Regions from separate parts of the Streptomyces sp. NPDC001220 genome, predicted to be linked through region 2. Evidence: riboswitches for the same ligand, from Rfam matches in the RefSeq annotation. Region 2 holds a riboswitch; each other region holds the start of a gene.

Region 1 (6,649 bases), on a different contig from region 2:
CCGTGCGGTCGTAGGCCTGGGTCAGGGTGGTGCCGTAGGTGATCGTGCCGTGGTTCTGGAGGAGGCAGCCGGAGCGTTCGGTCAAGGCGCGGAGCATGTTCTCGGCCAACTCGTCGGTGCCGTAGGTCGCATACGGGGCAACCCGGACGGCGCCGCCGAGCGCGGCGGACATGTAGTGGATCGCCGGAAGCTCCGGGACGAGCGTCGAGACGGCCGTCGCGTGCACGGCGTGGGTGTGCACGACGGCACCGGCGTCCGTGCCGCGGTAGATCGCGAGATGCATCGGCAGCTCGCTGGTCGGGACCAGGGCGCCCAGCACCTGGCGACCGGAGAGGTCGACGCCCGTCACGTCGTCCGGGGTGAGCCGGTCGTACGGCACGCCCGACGGCGTGACCAGCACGGTGTCGCCGACGCGGACCGAGACGTTGCCGGAGGTGCCGACGACCAGTCCGTCGGTCACGGTGCGGCAGGCGGTGGCGACGAGTTCGCGCCAGGCGCTCGCCTCCTCCGCGCGCACATCCCGTCTCCGCGGCTCCGACACACCCGGTGCGTCGCTGCGCCCACCCCGTCCGGCACGCTCGTCCCGCCACTGCTCAGTCATGGCCCGATCCTGTCAGGCGGTGCCCCAACCGGCTTGTACGGCAGGGCACTTTAGGCCGGACACCCCGAATTCAGTAGAGCGCAAATCCTCACAAAGCGCCCCATTTCAAGGCTTGGCCGAAGATCGCCGATCATACGCCGATCTTCCAATAACCTCTGGACGATTTTTCGTACACGTCGCCATTCCGGGGGGAAACATGGCCCGTGACCGCTCCGCGTCGCACCACCACCGCCACCGCCACCGCCACCGTCACCGCCATCAGGCCCGCGCCCTCGCGGCGTCCGTGGCCGCTCTCGCCCTCGCGGGGGCCGCGACCGCGTTCGCCGGGACGCCGGCGTCCGCGGCGAGCCCGCCGAAGGGGCACGACGTCTCCTCGCACCAGAAGAACGTCGACTGGGCGGGCGCCAGGGCGAAAGGCGCCAGGTTCGTATACGTCAAGGCGACCGAGTCCACCACCTACCGCAACCCGTACTTCGGCCAGCAGTACAACGGTTCACGCGAGGCCGGAATCATGCGGGGCGCCTACCACTTCGCGCTGCCGGACAAGTCGTCGGGCGCTCGGCAGGCCGCGTACTTCGTGAGCCACGGCGGCACCTGGAGCGCGGACGGCTGGACACTGCCGCCGGCGCTCGACGTCGAGTACAACCCGTACGACAAGAAGCACAGGTGCTACGGGCTGAGCCACTCCAAGATGGTCGAGTGGATCAAGTCCTTCAGTGACGAACTGAAGCGGGAGACCGGCCGGCGGCCGGTGATCTACACGACCACCCACTGGTGGAACCTCTGCACCGGCGGCAGCGGCGCCTTCGCCGCGAACCACGCCCTGTGGATCGCCCGCCACGGCTCGGCGGACGCGGGCGCGCTGCCGGCCGGGTGGTCGCGGTGGACTTTCTGGCAGTACGACAACAGCGGCAGCCTGCCGGGTGACCAGAATCTCTTCAACGGGTCGGCGAGCCGGCTGAAGGCGTTCGCCAAGGGCTACTGACCAACGGGCGACTGAGCCGCCGGACCGGAGACGGGACGGCGGCTTCGCCCGTTCCCGCGCGCGGATACCCTGAAGTCGATCTCAGACACCACAGTGACCATCCCAGTTCACCTTCCGTTCATCCAGGTTGCCTACGGTCCAACGGCCGATGACCTCTAAAGATTGTCTGGGTAAATGGAAAACTTCTCGCTGATCCTCGCGATTGTGGTGGTGACCGCACTCGCGTTTGATTTCACGAACGGTTTCCACGACACCGCCAACGCGATGGCCACGACCATCTCGACCGGCGCACTCAAGCCCAAGATCGCGGTGACCATGTCGGCCGCGCTCAACCTGGTGGGCGCCTTCCTCTCCGTGGAGGTCGCCAACACGATCTCCAAGGGCCTCGTCGACGAGAACGGCATCCGCCCCGAGGTCATCTTCGCCGCCCTGGTCGGCGCGATCCTCTGGAACCTGGTGACCTGGCTGGTGGGTCTGCCCTCCAGCTCCTCGCACGCCCTGATGGGCGGTCTGATCGGCGCCACCGTCGCCTCCGCCGGCCTCGGCGCGGTCCACGGCGACGTGCTGGTCACCAAGGTCCTGCTCCCGGCGGTCGCCGCCCCCGTCGTCGCGGGCCTCGCCGCGATGCTCTCCACCCGCCTGTCGTACGCGATCGGCAAGAACGCCGACGACAACGCCACCCGCAAGGGCTTCCGCGCCGGTCAGATCGCCTCGGCCGGCCTGGTCTCCCTCGCGCACGGCACCAACGACGCGCAGAAGACGATGGGCATCATCACCCTCGCGCTGATCGCGGGCGGCTCCATCGCCCCCGGCTCGAACCCTCCCACCTGGGTCATCCTCTCCGCCGGCCTCGCCATCGCCCTCGGCACCTACATCGGCGGCTGGCGGATCATCCGCACCATGGGCAAGGGCCTGACCGACCTCCAGCCGCAGCAGGGCTTCGCCGCCCAGACCAGCGCGGCCACCGCCATCCTGGCCTCCTCCCACCTCGGCTTCTCCCTCTCCACCACGCACGTCGTCTCCGGTTCCGTGATGGGCGCGGGCCTGGGCCGCAAGGGCGGTACGGTCCGCTGGTCCACCGCGACCCGCATGATGATCGCCTGGGTGCTCACCCTCCCCGCGGCCGCGGTCGTCGGCGCGCTCGCCGAGTCCGTGACGGACCTCGGCGACTGGGGCACGGCGGTCGTCGCCGTCTTCCTCGTCGCATCCAGCGCCACGATCTGGAAGCTCTCCCGCCGCGAGGTCGTGGACAGCGCCAACGTCAACGACACCGACGGCACGGAGCCGGCCGGCGTGGTGACCGCGGCGATGGCCGCCGTGACCCCGCCGCCCGCCGGCACGGTGGCCGACGACCTCACCGCCACGATCCCGTCCCCCGCCCCGTCACCCGCGCCGGCCGCCGCCACCGACCCGGCCGCGACCGTCTGACACCCGAGGAAGAACCGACATGAACATCGACTGGGCAGCCATCGGCTCCGTCTTCGGCGTCAGCCTCGTGGTCACCGTGGGCATGGTGGCCCTCTTCACCCTCGGCATCAAGGGCCTCTCCGCCCGCGAACGCGCCGTGGCCCAGGGCAACTCCGCGGCCCTGGCCGTGACCGCCGCCTACCTGTGCTTCGCCGCCTGCGCGGCCGCGGTGGCGTACGGCATCCACCTGATCGTGGCCAAGTCCTGATCGTGGCCAAGGCCTGACCTCGGCCGGACAAGGCTCCTCCCCGACTCGCTCGGGAGGAGCCTTCGGCATGTCCCACGAGCCCCGCCGGCCCACCGGTGTGGGCCTTCCCACACACTCCTCCCGCAGGTCAACGGCAAGTTGACGGGTCTTCCGGGGGCGTGGTGGACTTCCGGAGCCAAGTACGGCGGCAAGAGAGGAAGCCGGTGTGAATCCGGCGCGGTCCCGCCACTGTCACCGGGGTAGCAATCCCCGGGAGCCAGGAACTCTCACCGCCGGTCTCGTCGAACCAGGGCGTGGACACCCTGAGTGAGGACATATCGCCATGCGCGGCTGCCGTTCGAGGTTGAGTACCAGGCCCGTTCCCGCCCCCGCGGCGGGCTGAGCCGATGGGTGCCGGTCGCGTCTTCGCGTACGGCGCCGCCGCCGGCCTTCTCGGCGATCTGCTGCTCGGCGATCCGCGCCGCGGGCATCCGGTCGCCGCGTTCGGACGGGCGGCCGGGGCCGTCGAACGGGCGCTGTGGCGGGACCACCGTGGGTGGGGCGCGCTGCACACCGCCGTCTGCGCCGGCGGCGCCGTGACGCTGGGTGCCCTGGCCCAGCGGGTCGTACGACCGTCCACCGCCGCTTCCGTCGCGCTCACCGCGACCGCCACCTGGGCCGTCGTCGGGGGCACTTCACTCGCCCGCGAGGCCGGTGTCATCGGACGCGCCCTCGAGACGGGGGACGTCGAGGCCGCCCGGGCCCGGCTGCCGCATCTGTGCGGACGGGATCCGCAGGCCCTGGACGCCGACGGAATCGCCCGGGCCGTCGTGGAGTCCGTCGCGGAGAACACGAGCGACGCGGTCGTGGGTGCGCTGGTGTGGGGGGCCGTGGGCGGGGTGCCGGGGCTGCTCGGGTTCCGGGCCGTCAACACCCTGGACGCCATGGTGGGTCACAAGTCGGCCCGGTACCGGCGGTACGGGTGGGCCTCGGCGCGGCTGGACGACGTGGCGGGGTGGCCGGGGGCACGGCTCACCGCCGTACTGGCCGCCGTCGCCGGAGCGGACACCGAGGGGGCCGTACGGGCCTGGCGGTCCGACGCGGCGAAGCACCCGAGCCCCAACGCCGGGCCGGTGGAGGCGTCGTTCGCCGGGGCGTTGGGGGTACGGCTCGGCGGGACCTTGTCATACGGCGGGCGGGTCGAGCACCGGCCGGTACTGAACGCGGAGGGGCGTGCGGTGGAAGTCGCGGACATCGAGCGGGCGGTAAGACTGTCACGGCGGGTGGGGTGGCTGGCGTTCGGGGCCGGCGCGGCCGGGGCCCTGCTGCGGGGGGCGCTTTCACGGCGCCCGGCACAGCGCTCCGCACGGCGGCCGGGACGGACGTCGTGAACGGCGGCGGGCTCCTCGTCGCCGGTACCACCTCCGACGCCGGCAAGAGTGTCGTCACCGCCGGTATCTGCCGGTGGCTGGTGCGGCAGGGCGTCAAGGTCGCGCCGTTCAAGGCGCAGAACATGTCCCTCAACTCCTTCGTCACGCGCGAGGGCGCCGAGATCGGGCGGGCGCAGGCCATGCAGGCACAGGCCTGTCGCATCGAGCCGACCGCGCTGATGAACCCCGTGCTGCTCAAGCCGGGCGGCGAGCAGAGCAGCCAGGTCGTACTGCTCGGGAAACCGGTCGGCGAGCTGAGCGCGCGCGGCTACCACGGGGGACGGCAGCAGAAGCTGCTCGGGACCGTGCTCGACTGTCTCGCCGAGTTGCGGGGCACGTATGACGCGGTGATCTGTGAGGGGGCGGGCAGTCCGGCGGAGATCAACCTGCGCCGGACCGACATCGTGAACATGGGGATCGCGCGCAACGCGCGGATCCCGGTGCTCGTCGTCGGCGACATCGACCGCGGGGGCGTGTTCGCCTCCTTCTTCGGCACCGTCGCCCTGCTCTCGCCGGAGGACCAGGCCCTCGTCGCCGGGTTCCTCGTCAACAAGTTCCGGGGCGACGTCTCCCTGCTGGAGCCCGGCCTCGACATGCTGCACGGCCTCACCGGGCGGCACACCTACGGCGTGCTCCCCTTCCGGCACGGGCTCGGGATCGACGAGGAGGACGGGATGGGGGTCCCCCCGCGCGAGCGAAGCCGAGCGTGGGGGAGGGTCTCGCTGCGCGGGACCGTCCGGGAGTCGAACACGACTCCGCCGGTCGGCGCGGACGTGCTGCGGGTCGCCGTCTGTGCCATCCCCCTGATGTCCAACTTCACGGACGTGGACGCGCTGGCCGCCGAACCGGGTGTCGTGGTGCGGTTCGTGGACCGGCCCGAGGAACTCGCCGACGCCGACCTCGTCGTGATCCCGGGCACCCGGGGGACGGTCCGGGCCCTGGAGTGGCTGCGGGAGCGGGGGCTCGCGGAGGCGCTGAAGCGCAGGGTCGCCGAGGGGCGGCCGGTGCTCGGCATCTGCGGTGGCTTCCAGGTCCTCGGCGAGCACATCGAGGACGAGGTCGAGAGCCGGCGCGGACAGGTGGCCGGTCTCGGGGTCCTGCCCCTACGGGTGCGGTTCGCCCGGGAGAAGACCCTCACCCGGCCCGTCGGCGAGGCCCTCGGCGAGCGCGTCGAGGGGTACGAGATCCATCACGGGGTGGCCGAAGTCACCGGTGGGGAGCCCTTCTTGGACGGCTGCCGGGTCGGGCAGACCTGGGGCACCCACTGGCACGGCTCCCTGGAGTCGGACGGCTTCCGCCGGGCCTTTCTGCGCGAGGTGGCGGCCGCCGCGGGCCGCCGGTTCGTGCCGGCCCCCGACACCTCGTTCGCCGCGCTGCGCGAGGAGCAGCTCGACCGGCTCGGCGACCTGATCGAACAGCACGCGGACACCGACGCGCTCTGGCGGCTCATCGAGTCGGGCGCGCCGCAAGGACTGCCTTTCATCCCACCGGGAGCGCCCGCATGAGCACTGTGTTGTTGTTGTCGACCGCCGACACCGATCTGCTGGCGGCCCGGGCCGCCTCCGGTGCCGACTACCGGATCGGCAATCCGACGCGCGTCGACGTCACGGAGGAGCTGCCCGCGCTGATCGAGGGCGCGGACGTCGCCGTCGTACGGCTGCTCGGTGGCAAGCGGGCCTGGGAGGACGGGCTCGCCGCGCTCCGGGCGTCCGGGGTGCCGACCGTGCTGCTCGGCGGCGAGTCCGTGCCGGACGCCGAGTTGATGGCCGAGTCGTCGGTGCCGGCCGGCGTGGTCGCGGAGGCGCTGCGCTATCTCGTCGAGGGCGGCCCCGCGAACCTGCTTGAGCTGTCCCGGTTCCTGTCCGACACCGTGCTGCTGACCGGCGAGGGGTTCGCCGAGCCGCAGAGGATGCCCGAGTTCGGGGTGCACGGCGCGTACCGGATCCGGGCCGGCCGTCCCACGGTCGGGGTGCTCTTCT
Region 2 (6,649 bases):
CTGGGCCTGGTCCAGGTACGGGGTCCGGGCGGCCGCCATGTCGATCAGACCGCGCTGCGGGATCTCCCACGCCGTGCGGTACAGCGCCCGTACGTCCGCCGGGATCCACGCGAAGTCCTGCACCGAGCCGTTGGCCTCGCGCAGCGCCTCCCGGGTGCGGGCGTCCCAGACACCGAGGTCCTTGAGCTCCTGCACCAGGTAGGAGTTGACCTGGAGGAACTCACCGGACAGCGTCTCGCGCTTGAAGAGGTTCGAGACCTGTGGCTCGATGCACTCGTAGACACCGGCGATCGACGCGATGGTGGCGGTGGGCGCGATGGCGAGCAGCAGGCTGTTGCGCAGGCCGGTCGTCGCGATCCGCGCGCGCAGCGCCGCCCAGCGCTCCGGCCAGGTGAACTCGACGCCGTAGTGGTCGGGGTGCAGCACACCCTGTGCCGTACGGGTCTTCTCCCAGGCCGGCAGCGGGCCGCTGCGCTCGGCGAGGTCGGCGGAGGCCTCGTACGCGGCGAGCATGATCCGCTCGGCGATCCGGGTGGAGAGCGCCTTGGCCTCGGCGGAGTCGAAGGGCAGCCGCAGCTTGAAGAAGACGTCCTGCAGACCCATGGCACCGAGGCCCACCGGACGCCACTTGGCGTTGGAGCGGCCCGCCTGCTCGGTCGGGTAGAAGTTGATGTCGACGACCCGGTCGAGGAAGGTGACCGCGGTACGGACGGTCTCGTCCAGCCGCTCCCAGTCGATGTCACCGCTCGCCGTGTCCACGAACGCGCCGAGGTTCACGGAGCCCAGGTTGCAGACCGCCGTCTCGCCGTCGTCCGTGACCTCCAGGATCTCCGTGCAGAGGTTGGAGGAGTGGACGACATGGCCGGGGGTGGCCGTCTGGTTCGCGGTCCGGTTCGCCGCGTCCTTGAAGGTCATCCAGCCGTTGCCGGTCTGCGCGAGGGTGCGCATCATCCGGCCGTACAGGTCACGGGCCGGGATGGTCTTGCGGGCGAGCCCCTCGGCCTCGGCCTTGCGGTAGGCCGCGTCGAACTCGTCGCCCCACAGATCCACCAGCTCCGGCACGTCGGCCGGGGAGAACAGGGACCACTGCCCGTCGGCGTTCACCCGGCGCATGAACTCGTCCGGGACCCAGTGCGCGAGGTTCAGGTTGTGCGTACGCCGGGCGTCCTCACCGGTGTTGTCGCGCAGCTCCAGGAACTCCTCGATGTCGGAGTGCCAGGTCTCCAGGTAGACCGCGGCCGCGCCCTTGCGCCGGCCGCCCTGGTTCACCGCGGCGACCGAGGCGTCGAGCGTCTTGAGGAACGGCACGATGCCGTTGGAGTGCCCGTTGGTGCCGCGGATCAGCGAACCGCGGGAGCGGATCCGGGAGAAGGAGAGACCGATGCCACCGGCGTGCTTCGAGAGCCGGGCCACCTGGTGGTACCGGTCGTAGATGGAGTCCAGCTCGTCCTTCGGGGAGTCGAGGAGATAGCAGGACGACATCTGGGGGTGCCGGGTACCGGAGTTGAAGAGGGTGGGGGAGGAGGGGAGGTAGTCGAGGCGGCTCATGAGCCGGTAGAGCGCGGCGACTTCCTCCACCGACCTGGCGCTGTCGTCCTCGGCGAGGCCGGCGGCGACCCGGAGCAGGAAGTGCTGGGGGGTCTCGACGACCTTGCGGGTGATCGGGTGCCGGAGCAGGTAACGGCTGTGCAGGGTGCGCAGGCCGAAGTAGCCGAAACGGTCGTCGGCGTCCGGGTCGACCAGGGCGTCCAGGCGGGCCGCGTGCAGGCGCGCGAACTCGGCGGTGCGGTCCGCGATGAGGCCCTCGCGGTGGCCGACGGCGACGGACTCGGTGAAGGACGTCACGCCCTGCGAGGCGGCCTCGGCACGGATCGAGACCGTCAGCAGCCGGGCGGCGAGCCGGGAGTAGGCGGGGTCCTCGGAGATGAGACCGGCCGCCGCCTCGGTGGCCAGCTCGCGCAGCTCCGACTCGTCGGCCCGCGCGGACCGGCCGCGCAGCGCGGCGGCGGCGACCCGGCCGGGGTCGGCGTCGGGGAGGTCGGCGGTCAGCCCGGTCAGGGTCCGCAGCAACGCGGTGCCGGGACCGTCCTCGTCCACAGAGATGGTCGCTGAAGCCGGTTCGGCTGGCGCGATGGTCACGTGGGGCTCTCCCTCGCTCGGCTCGGGGCCTGGCGGAGGGCAGGAGGCAGCACACGAGCGCACGCACGCGTGTCGCGTCCCCGGCCCACTCCACGAGACCCGGACGTCAGAACACCCGGGCCGGACGGCCGGGCGTGCTGTCGGCAGGTCCTCGGACTGACGCTTGTGCACAGATGTGCGCAAGTACACCGTTGCGGGACAGTTCCGGATTCGCACCGGATTCCCCTGCGGCGACAGCGAGCATGAGCATACATCTAGTGCCGGGCCGCGGTGTCACCCCCACATGTTGTGTCGCGGAGGTGTCGGAGTGTCAGCTCGTAGGTGAGGAGAGTGATGTCGTCCAGGTGTGGCACGGGATTCCGGTCCCGCCCGGGCGTGCGGACGAAGCCGAGGCGTTCGCAGCTCGTGGAGGCGGGTCCGGGCTGTCACCTCGCCGAGGTTTTCGTGTTCGGCGGGTCGCGATCGGTGGGTCGCGCTTCGCGGATGTGGATCGTCGTGCGGAGGGGTGTGCACGACAGCGGGCCGCCGGGAGTGGGATTTCTCGGCGGCCCGCTGCGGGTTGTGGGTGGTCGCTCGCGCCCACGGCGGAGCCGCACATGGATACGGCCCCGCGCCCTGACGGGGCGCGCTCTAGTGGGCGCCCTCCGCGACGGCCGGCGGGAGTTCCACTTCCACGCCCGCGTCGCCCGCGTCGGCCGTGTAGTCCTGGGGGGTCGTCTCGTCGACGCCCTCGGGGGCCTTCAGGGCCTTCAGGGCGAACGTCAGGACCACCGTCACCACCACGTTCATCACGAACGCCGTCAGGCCGATGTAGCCGATCTCGCCGATGCCCGGGATCTCCTTGGCCGAGCCGCCGAAGTGCTTCTGGGTGGGGGAGGCCACGCCGTACGCCGCGGCCGTGCCGTAGACCATGCCGACCGCCCAGCCCGCCAGCAGGGCCCAGCGGTGGAACCAGCGGGTGAACAGGCCGCCCACCAGCGCCGGGAAGGTCTGCAGGATCCAGATACCGCCCAGCAGCTGGAAGTTGATGGCGACGGTCTTGTCCATGGTGAGGACGAAGACCAGCGCGCCGACCTTCACCAGCAGCGACACCAGCTTGGAGACCTGGGCCTCCTGCTTCGGTGTGGCGTCCGGCTTGATGAAGTCCCGGTAGATGTTGCGGGTGAAGAGGTTCGCGGCCGCGATGGACATGATGGCCGCCGGGACCAGGGCGCCGATGCCGATCGCCGCGAAGGCCACGCCCGCGAACCAGTCCGGGAACATGTTCTCGAACAGCTGGGGGATCGCCAGCTGGCCGTTGGTGACCTTGACGCCGGCCGCGATGGCCATGAAGCCGAGCAGCGCGAGCAGGCCCAGCATCAGGGAGTACAGCGGCAGGATCGTGGTGTTGCGGCGGATCACGTCACGGCTGCGGGAGGAGAGCGTCGCGGTGATCGAGTGCGGGTACATGAACAGCGCGAGCGCGGAGCCCAGCGCCAGGGTGGCGTAGGTCCACTGGCCGGCCTCGGGTGGCGACAGCGTGCCGCGTGGTTTGCCGGTGGCCGGATTGACCTGCGCGAACGCGTGGCCCGCCTTGGCGAAGATGTCGTCGAAGCCGCCCAGCTTGATCGGGATGTAGATGATCGCCACCGCGATGACGAGGTAGATCAGCCCGTCCTTCACGAACGCGATGAGCGCGGGCGCCCGCAGGCCGGAGGAGTAGGTGTACGCCGCCAGCACGCCGAAGGCGATGAGCAGCGGGAGGTCCTTCACGAACCAGTTGGTGCCGTCGCCGCCACCGACGCCCATGACGTCGAGGACGGCCTGGATGCCTACGAGCTGGAGCGCGATGTAGGGCATCGTCGCCAGGATGCCGGTCAGGGCGACGGCGAGCGAGAGGCCCTTGGAGCCGAAGCGCCCGCGCACGAAGTCCGAGGTCGTCACGTAGCCGTGCTTGTGGGAGACCGACCACAGGCGCGGCAGGAACGTGAAGATCAGCGGGTAGACGAGGATCGTGTACGGCACCGCGAAGAAGCCGGCCGCGCCCGCCGCGTAGATCGCCGCCGGTACGGCGACGAAGGTGTACGCCGTGTACAGGTCGCCGCCGAGCAGGAACCAGGTGACCCAGGTGCCGAACGACCGGCCGCCCAGGCCCCATTCGTCGAGGGAGTGCTCGTTGTCGGCCTTGCGCCAGCGTGCGGCGAGGAAACCCATGGCCGTGACGGCCAGGAAGAAGAAGATGAAGACGCCGAGCGCGACGCCGTTCACACCGTCCTTCACTTCTGCGCACCCCCGCTCGTGCTCTCGGACTTGCGGGCGCGCTGGTCACGCTGCCACAGCTGGTACGCGGTCATCGTGAGCGCGGTGGATATCAGCACCCACAGCATCTGGTACCAGTAGAAGAACGGGATCCCGATGAACGTCGGGTCCGTCTTGGCGTAGGAGCCCACCCACAGCATCGCCACGAAGGGCGCGACGAGACAGACGGTGATGACCACGCGTATCGGTGTCACCACCGGCTGCCTCACTTCAGGTACATCCGACATACCGCGGCTCCGTCCCCTCACCGTTCGCCTGTGTAATGCGCAGGCAATCTAGGTCACGGCGTCACCGGAGCGGAAGTAGCTGTCCGGCTATCGGCATGTCGATTCTGTGAAAGGCGCCCCGTGTCAGTCCCGGGGACGCTTCAGCCGGGCCACGAACTTGTAGCGGTCGCCGCGGTACACCGAGCGCACCCACTCCACGGGCTGGCCCTCGCGGTCCAGGGAGTGCCGGGAGAGCATCAGCATCGGCAGGCCCACGTCGGTGCCGAGCAGGCCGGCCTCGCGCGGGGTGGCCAGCGAGGTCTCGATGGTCTCCTCGGCCTCGGCGAGGTGGACGTCGTACACCTCGGCGAGGGCGGTGTAGAGGGACGTGTACTTGACCAGGGAACGGCGCAGGGCCGGAAAGCGCTTGGCGCTCAGGTGCGTGGTCTCTATGGCCATGGGCTCGCCGTTGGCCATGCGCAGCCGCTCGATGCGCAGCACGCGCCCGCCCGCCGTTATGTCGAGCAGGCCGGCGAGCCGGTCGTCGGCGGTGATGTAGCCGATGTCCAGCAGCTGCGAGGTCGGCTCCAGGCCCTGGGCGCGCATGTCCTCGGTGTACGAGGTCAGCTGGAGCGCCTGCGAGACCTTCGGCTTGGCCACGAAGGTGCCCTTGCCCTGGATGCGTTCCAGGCGGCCCTCGACGACCAGTTCCTGGAGGGCCTGGCGGACGGTGGTGCGGGAGGTGTCGAACTCGGCGGCCAGTGTGCGCTCGGGCGGGACCGGGGTGCCGGGCGCCTGTGTCTCCGTCATTTCGAGGAGATGTTTCTTCAGGCGGTAGTACTTGGGCACGCGCGCGGTACGGACGGCTGTCCCGCTCTCGTTCTCCGCACTGCTGACGTCGGTGCTCATGCTCCGCCTTCCCGGCTCCTGATCCGGCCACTTCGTGGCACGGCAGCGTACCGGGATATCCCCAGCACGCTGCGTGATCCCCTCTGTATACCGCCGCGGGCTCTTTTGGTCTAGTCCACCACTCGAGTGGTCTACCGGAATTGTCTCGTCCGCGCCCCGGGTTTTCGAGGGCTTCTTACTTAAAGGTTCCTGCATATGTAGGTCGCATAACGGCTGGTCGGAGCCCATTCGACCACCCTTGACAGGCCTGCTGGTCTGGGCCAAGCTTCCCGCACTGGTCTACACCATTGGTCCAGGTCCCGGCCCAACGCTCGCGCGGGGAGGCAGGGGGGTATGTGGCATCCCTGAGGAGGGTGGCGTGAAGCGCAAGCTGATAGCCGCGATTGGTATCGCGGGCATGGTCGTCTCCATCGCGGCGTGTGGCAGTGACAAGAAGGACGACAACAAGGCGCAGGGGGCGGACGCCAAGGAGCTGACCGTCTGGCTCACCGTGGACGCCCAGAACAACTGGCCCGACCTGGTGAAGGCCGCCGACGCGGCCGTGCAGAAGAAGCACCCCGGCATCAAGATCAAGCACGAGTACTACGGCTGGCCGGACAAGAACACCAAGCTGGACGCCGTCCTCGCCACGGACAAGGCCCCCGACGTGGTCGAGATGGGCAACACCGAGATGCTCGGCTACATGGTCAAGGGCGCCTTCGCCCCCGTCGACGCCTCCCAGTTCACCAACTCCGGCCAGTGGCTCGACGGCCTCAAGGCCTCGGTGACCTACGACGGCAAGACCTACGGCGTGCCGTACTACGCCGGTGGCCGCGTCGCCAACTGGCGCAAGGACATCGCCGCCTCGGCCGGCGTCAAGACCACGCCGAAGACCTACACCGAGCTGACCGCCGACCTGGACAAGATCCAGAAGAAGGAAGGCGGCAAGTTCAGCGCCTGGTACCAGCCCACCCGCGACTGGTACGCGGCCATGTCCTTCGTCTACGACGCCGGCGGCTCCATCGCCGCGGAGTCCGGCGGCCAGTGGAAGGGCAACCTCTCCTCGCCCGAGTCCATCAAGGGCCTCACCGAGTTCAAGAACGTCATCGACAAGTACA
Region 3 (6,649 bases), on a different contig from region 2:
CGGCCCGGTTCGCCGAGAGTTCGGCGGCGATGGTGTCGGTGCCCTGGGCCAGGCCCTTGGCGAGGGTGACGATCTCGGCGGTCTTCTGCTTCGCGAAGGCGAGCCAGCGCAGGATCTGCGGCTCGATGTCCCGCTCGGCCGCCGCGTCGAGCGGCACATGGAGGAGAGAGCAGGAGGCGGCGACGTCGACCCGGTCGGCGAGCCCGAGGAGGGTGCCGAGGGTGGACAGGGACCTCGCCAGGTCGTTGACCCAGATGTTGCGGCCGTTGACGACACCCGCGACCAGCCGCTTGCCGGGCAGTCCGCCGACGGCGGCCAGCGCGTCCAGGTTGGCGGCGGCGGCCTCGGTGAAGTCCAGGGCCAGGCCCTCGACGGGGGCCTTGGCCAGCACCGGGAGTGCCTCGCCGAGGCGGTCGAAGTAGGAGGCGACCAGCAGCTTCGGGCGGTCGGGCAGGGCCCCCAGGTCGCGGTAGACCCGCGCGGCGGCGTTCAGCTCGGCCGGGGTGCGGTCCTGGACCAGGGCGGGCTCGTCCAGTTGCACCCACTCGGCGCCGGCCGCGCGCAGGTCGGCGAGGACCTCGGCGTACACGGGGAGCAGCCGGTCGAGCAGGGTGAGCGGGTCGAAGCCGGCGGCCACGCCCGGGGCCGGCTTGGCGAGCAGCAGATAGGTGACCGGGCCGACGAGCACGGGCCGGGCGGTGAGGCCGAGCGCGAGGGCCTCCTGCAGCTCGCCGACCTGCTTGCCGGAGTCGGCGGTGAAGACGGTGTCGGGGCCCAACTCCGGTACCAGGTAGTGGTAGTTGGTGTCGAACCACTTGGTCATCTCCAGCGGCGCCAGGTCCTGGGTGCCGCGGGCCATGGCGAAGTAGCCGTCCAGCGCGTCGGCGTCGACGGCGGCCCGGTGACGGGCGGGGATCGCGCCGACCATGACGGTGGTGTCCAGGACGTGGTCGTAGTACGAGAAGTCGCCGGTGGGCACCTCGTGGACGCCGGCGCCGGCGAGCTGCCGCCAGTTGCTCCGGCGCAGGCCGGCCGCGGTGGCGCGGAGGGCGTCGGCGTCGGTCCGGCCCTTCCAGTAGCCCTCGATCGCCTTCTTCAGTTCCCGGTTCGGCCCCTGGCGGGGGTAGCCGTACATGGTGGCCCGTGCCGCGGCCGCGGACTTCGCTGTCACGGAGATCTCCTTCGCGAGATGAATCCCTGAGATCCCGGAGACGGGACGAGGGCGCGAAGGGGTGACGAACCGGACGGAAACGACCCTGCACGGCACGGTCATCCGCCTGGTGTGTACGCCGACCCGCCCTCGAGGTCACCGGGATGTCCGCGCACGAGTGGTTCGCGCGCGGGCAGTTGGCAGGTCTTCGGACTCGCGGGCACGCCCTCCTGACGGAGGACACCTACCGGCCGTCGCTTCCCAGGTCCGTACGTCGGGCCCAGTGCGTATGACGGCGTTCGTTCCCACTCACCGCTGCGGGGCAGTCCCGGATTCCCACCGGGTTCCCTCTTGCGACACCCCGCCTGGCGGACGGGGCGAACCAGCTGCACGCGCCAGCCTACGGGGTACCACCGCGGACGGCGGCGACCCGTCCGGCATCCGGTGGTGTGAGCCGGCCCACCGGCTCCTCCGCGGTCTCACACCAGTGGATGCGCCGATGCGAAGGATCCGTTGTGGTGGACGAGGGCCGTGGCCTCCTCGACCACCGCGCCCGAGTCGACCTCGCCGACCACCAGCAGGTGGTCACCGATGGTCTGGCGCAGGGTGATGCGGGCCGACAGCCAGCCGGTGACGTCGTCGAGGACGGGCAGCCCGTCCGGCTGCGCCCGCCAGCGCACCCCCGCGAACCGGTCGACGCCGCTGCGCGCGAACTGCCTCGCCAGACCGGCGTTCGCGGTGCCGAGTACATGGACGGCGAACCGGTCCGCGAGGCGCGCGGCGGGGGTGCTGGACGCTTCGAGGCCGATGCAGAACGAGACCAGGGCCGGCCGCAGGGAGACGGAGGTGAAGGAAGTGGCGGTGAAGCCGACCGGGCCCGGGAAGGTGATCACCGTGACTCCGGCGGCGTGCCGGCGCAGGGTGTCGCGCAGGAGGTCCGCGCCGTCGGGGGCGGTGACCGTGGACGACGGGCTTCGATGGAGCGGGGCGCTCATGCCCTTTCCTTTCGGTACGCAGGGGGAGGGGTGGGAGAGGGACCTGCGACGGCGGCCGTCACCAGGCGCTGGACTCCACCGCGATCGCGGGCACCAGCCCGGTGCGCAGTGCCTCCAGGAAGGTCACGACCTCGGCCGCGACCGAGCGGTGCTGAAGGTCGTTGAGGACGTCGTGGTGGGCGTCGCGGACCACCGCCAGCCGGGAGCGGGACAGCGTCTTCGCGGTACGGGCCAGGGCGTCGCGGTCCGCGAGCGGGTCCGCGTCGCCGACGAGGAGCAGGGCGGGGACGGCGAGATCCGCGTGGTAGGCCGCGTCGAGCAGCGCGCCGGGCAACGGGGCGTCGAGCGTGCCCCGTTGCGCGCCCGGGTCGTTGCTGAGCACCCCTCGGTGGGTCGGGCAGGACGTGCGGACGTCGAGTTCGTCGTCCCAGCTGCCGCCGGTCGCGGCGGTACGGCCCGGGAGGCCTGCCAGCACGACGGCCCCCGGCCGCACGGCGGCCGGGGAGCCGCCGAGACCGAGCAGCGCCGCGACGGCCGCGGCACCTGAGTCGGCGGCCACCAGCACGACCGGCCCGGTCACTTCGCCTCCGGCGGCCGCCGTACCCGCCACGGCGGCGGCCAGCCCGTCGCCGAACCGGGCCAGCGAACCGTTCAGGTCGCCGGCGTCGATCTCGGGGCCGTCCACGACCCGGACGCGGTAGGCGTCGGCCGCGAGCCGCCTGCCGAGCCGGCCGTAGGTGGCACGGCTCTCCCCCCGGCCGGGCACCACGACGACGGTGCCGCGGGTGAGGAGGCCCTCGGGGGCGTGGTGGTCGCTGTACTCGGTCATCTCAGGCTCCTGCGGGTGCGGGTGCGGGTGCGGGTGCGGGTGCGGGTCGTGGTGTGGGCGCGGTCGGGCCCGGACCGCGTCTTCGGGTGAGTGCTGCGCACGGGGCCCGGTCAGCCGTTCACGAGCCGGCGCTCGTCGGTGTGCCGGTTGACCGGGATCGGCAGGCCGAGGTTGCCGCGCAGGGTGTCGGCCTCGTACTCGGTGCGGAACAGCCCGCGCTTCTGGAGGATCGGGACGACGCCGTCCACGAAGAGCTCCAGGTCGTCGTTGGTGCGGAAGGCGAGGTTGATGCCGTCGAAGGTGCCGGCGTCGAACCACTGCTCGATGGTGTCGGCCACGGTCTTCGGCGCCCCGACGAACGGCGACTGCCGGAACTCGCTGACCAGATCGGCGACTTGGCGAAGCGTCAGACTCTCCGTCCTGGCTCGTTCGATGAGCTTGGCCGCTCCGGTGCGGCCGCCCTTCTCGGCGAGGTGTGCGACGTCCGGGAACGGGCCGTCCAGGTCGTGCACGCTGAAGTCGTACGCGCCGAAGGAACGGCCGAGCAGCGCGAGGTTGCGCTCGAAGTCGTTGTCCTCCTCGAAGATCTCCCGCTCCCGGAGCCGGGCCGCCTCGTCGGTGAGGCCGACGACCGGGCCGCCGTGGATGAAGATCTTGATGTGCTCGGGGTCGCGGCCGTAGGACGCGGTGCGCTTCTTGATGTCGGCGTAGTACTCCTGCGCCTGCTGGAGCGAGCCGCCCGGCGCGTAGATGCCTTCGGCGACCCGCGCGGCGAGGTCACGGCCCTCCTCGGAGACGCCGGCCTGGAAGATCACCGGCTGGCCCTGCGGCGAGCGGGAGAGGTTGAGCGGACCCGCGATCCTGAAGTGCTCGCCCTCGTGGTTGAGTTCGTGCAGCTTCGCGGCGTCCAGGAAGACGCCCCGTGCCACGTCCGCCGGGAACGCGTCGTCCTCGTAGGAGTCCCACAGGCCGCGGGCGACCTGGACGAACTCCAGCGCGCGGCCGTAACGGGTGGTGTAGTCGAGGTGTTCGTCGAGCCCGAAGTTCCTGGAGGTGCCGGTGTCGAAGCTGGTCACCACGTTCCACCCGGCGCGGCCGCCGCTGATGTGGTCGAGGGAGGCGAACCGGCGGGCCAGGTTGAACGGCGAGTTGTAGGTCGAGCTCGCCGTGCCCACCAGGCCGATGTGCCGGGTGTGGGTGGCGACCGCCGACAACAGGGTGAGCGGTTCGAGACGGTTGAGATAGTGGGCCGGGTAGGTGGCGTTGATGAACTGGCTGTCGACGATGAACAGGGCGTCGAACAGGGCGTGTTCGGCCGCCTGGGCCTGCGCTATGTAGTAGTTGATGTCGATGCTGGCGTTCTTCGCGACCCGCGGGTCCTTCCAGAGACCGTGCTGGCCGGGGCCGCCGACGCCGTAGGGGTGCAGGGCGAGGTGGATCTTGCGAGACATCGGTGAGTCCGTTCTGTAGGACGGGAGCGGAGAGGAGTCGAGGGGGTTCAGGCGTGCAGCAGGCTGCGCAGGGCCTCGCGTTCGGCCCGGTCGGCCGAGGCCGTCCGCAGGGTGGGCGCGGAGCTGACGAGCAGGCGGGTGTAGACGTGCCGGGGATCGGTGATCACGTCCCGGGCGGCGCCGGTCTCGACCAGCTCGCCCTGGTACAGGACCGCGATCCGGTCGGCGATCCCGGCGACCGAGCCGAGGTCGTGCGAGATGAAGACCAGGGCCGTGCCGGAGTCGCGGAGTTCCTTGAGGATCTGCAGGATCTGGACCCGGTTGGCGGAGTCCAGGGCGCTCACCGGCTCGTCGAGGATGACCAGCTTCGGCTCGGTGACCAGCGCCCGGGCCACCGCGACCCGCTGCCGCTGACCGCCCGACAGCTCCCCTGGCAGCCGGTCGAGCAGCTCCTCGGAGAGCCGGACGCGGGCGAGGAACGTACGGGCCCGGCCGGCCGCCTCCTTGCGCGGCACCCCCTGCACGAGCAGCGGCTCGATCAGCGACTCCTCGATGGTGAGGTCCGGGTCGAGGCTGCGCAGCGGGTCCTGGAAGACGTACTGGAGCACACCGCGCCGGCGCAGACTCCGCCACTGGCGCCCGCCGTACGAGCCGACGTCCTCGCCGCCGATGACGATCCGGCCCGCCGAGGCGTCCACCAGGCCGAGCACGGCGCGGGCGAAGGTGGACTTGCCCGAGCCGGTCTCGCCGATGATCCCCACGGTCTCGCCGGGCGCCACGCTCAGCGAGACGTCGTGCAGGGCGCGGCGGCGCCGCCGGCGCGCGCCGTAGTGCACCTCCAGGCCGGTGACTTCGAGTACGGCGGGCGGGGTGGTCACGATGCCTCCTGGGGTGCGCGGAACTTCTCCAGGCCGTACTCCTCGTGCTCGGCGACGAGGAGCCGCGTGTACGCGTGCCGCGGGTGGTGGAGCACCTCCGCGGTCGGACCGTGCTCCACCACCTCGCCCTCGTGCATCACGAGGACCTCGTCGCAGAGCTGGGCCACGACGGCCAGGTCGTGGGAGACGACCACCAGGGCCAGCCCGGTCCGCTCGCGCAACTCGGCGAGCAGGTCGAGGATCTCGGCCTGGACCGTGACGTCGAGGGCGGTCGTGGCCTCGTCGGCGATGAGGATCCTCGGGCCGGCGGCGATGGCGGCCGCGATCAGGACCCGCTGGAGCATGCCGCCGGACAACTCGTAGGGGTACTGGCCGTAGACCAGCTCCGGGTCGCGCAGCTGTACGGCGTGGAGCAGCTCGATCGCGCGCTGCCGGGCCCCGCGCCGCTTCAGGCGCTTCTTGACCCGGACGACCTCGGCGATCTGCGCGCCCACCCGGATCGACGGGTTGAGGTACGAAGCGGGGTCCTGGAACACCGCGCTGATCGTCGCGCCCCGCAGCTCCGTCCACTCCCGGGGCGTCAGCGTGGAGATGTCCGTGCCGGTGATCTCGATCGAGCCGGCCGTGACCTCGAAGTGCGGGGGCAGGATGCCCAGGGTGGCCCGGCAGGTGAGCGTCTTGCCGCTGCCGGACTCGCCGACGATGCCGACGGTTTTCCCGGGGGTGAGTTCGAAGCTCACCCCGTGCACGATCTCGCGGTCCCCGACCCGGTCGCCGATGTGTACGTCACGGACGGCGAGCACCGGGGCCGTACCGGCGGGCGCGCCGGTCTTCGCGGGGGCGGGGCTCTGGGACAGGGTGGTCATCACGCACCTCCGGCGGGAACGGCATCGGACGTGCCGCGCCTGCCCTGCCCGTCCGGGCGGTTGGCGCGGGCCGTGCGGTTGTTGACGTAGGCCCGGCCGGCCTCGCCGGAGACGTCGCGGATCGCGTCGGCGAGCTGGTTGCCGGCCCAGACCGTGACCATGATCAGCAGGGCGGGGACGACCGGTGCCCACGGCTGGTAGTCGAGATAGCCGAGGTCGGAGGCGAGCAGGCCGCCCCAGGTGGGCGCGGGCGGCTGGACGCCGATGCCGAGGAACGTCAGGCTCGACACGATGACGAAGCCGGTGCCGATGGTCTGGGCGAGCGCGACCGCGATCGGCGGCAGAACCTTGACCCAGACGTGCCGCCGGACGATCCAGCCGGTCGAGGCGCCGGAGACGATCGCCGCCTCCACGTACTGCGAGCGGGCGACGGACAGGGTGGCGGCCCGGCCCACCCGGTAGAAGAGCGGGGAGACCAGC

The links. A riboswitch is a leader RNA that binds a small molecule or an ion and turns the genes downstream of it on or off. The one in region 2 is predicted to bind cobalamin.
Region 1: linked by a shared signal. The riboswitch ahead of ACWDGI_RS26730 (cobalamin biosynthesis protein) and the one ahead of ACWDGI_RS04030 (ribonucleoside-diphosphate reductase subunit alpha) in region 2 are both predicted to bind cobalamin.
Region 3: linked by a shared signal. The riboswitch ahead of metE (5-methyltetrahydropteroyltriglutamate--homocysteine S-methyltransferase) and the one ahead of ACWDGI_RS04030 (ribonucleoside-diphosphate reductase subunit alpha) in region 2 are both predicted to bind cobalamin.

Annotation. Positions count from the first base shown of each region.
Region 1 covers NZ_JBSFJE010000011.1:290,776-297,424, reverse strand. The annotation lists gene ACWDGI_RS26750 (class II aldolase/adducin family protein) at 1-601, opposite strand, end outside; gene ACWDGI_RS26745 (lysozyme) at 798-1,586, shown strand; gene ACWDGI_RS26740 (anion permease) at 1,761-3,014, shown strand; gene ACWDGI_RS26735 (hypothetical protein) at 3,034-3,261, shown strand; cobalamin riboswitch at 3,407-3,546, shown strand; gene ACWDGI_RS26730 (cobalamin biosynthesis protein) at 3,648-4,631, shown strand; gene ACWDGI_RS26725 (cobyric acid synthase) at 4,628-6,175, shown strand; gene cobN (cobaltochelatase subunit CobN) at 6,172-6,649, shown strand, end outside.
Region 2 covers NZ_JBSFJE010000001.1:858,257-864,905, forward strand. The annotation lists gene ACWDGI_RS04030 (ribonucleoside-diphosphate reductase subunit alpha) at 1-2,139, opposite strand, end outside; cobalamin riboswitch at 2,265-2,389, opposite strand; gene mctP (monocarboxylate uptake permease MctP) at 2,770-4,398, opposite strand; gene ACWDGI_RS04040 (DUF3311 domain-containing protein) at 4,395-4,664, opposite strand; gene ACWDGI_RS04045 (GntR family transcriptional regulator) at 4,788-5,552, opposite strand; gene ACWDGI_RS04050 (extracellular solute-binding protein) at 5,911-6,649, shown strand, end outside.
Region 3 covers NZ_JBSFJE010000015.1:274,959-281,607, forward strand. The annotation lists gene metE (5-methyltetrahydropteroyltriglutamate--homocysteine S-methyltransferase) at 1-1,171, opposite strand, end outside; cobalamin riboswitch at 1,333-1,552, opposite strand; gene ACWDGI_RS32780 (flavin reductase family protein) at 1,630-2,145, opposite strand; gene ACWDGI_RS32785 (alpha/beta hydrolase) at 2,204-2,974, opposite strand; gene ACWDGI_RS32790 (LLM class flavin-dependent oxidoreductase) at 3,085-4,425, opposite strand; gene ACWDGI_RS32795 (ABC transporter ATP-binding protein) at 4,473-5,303, opposite strand; gene ACWDGI_RS32800 (ABC transporter ATP-binding protein) at 5,300-6,169, opposite strand; gene ACWDGI_RS32805 (ABC transporter permease) at 6,169-6,649, opposite strand, start outside.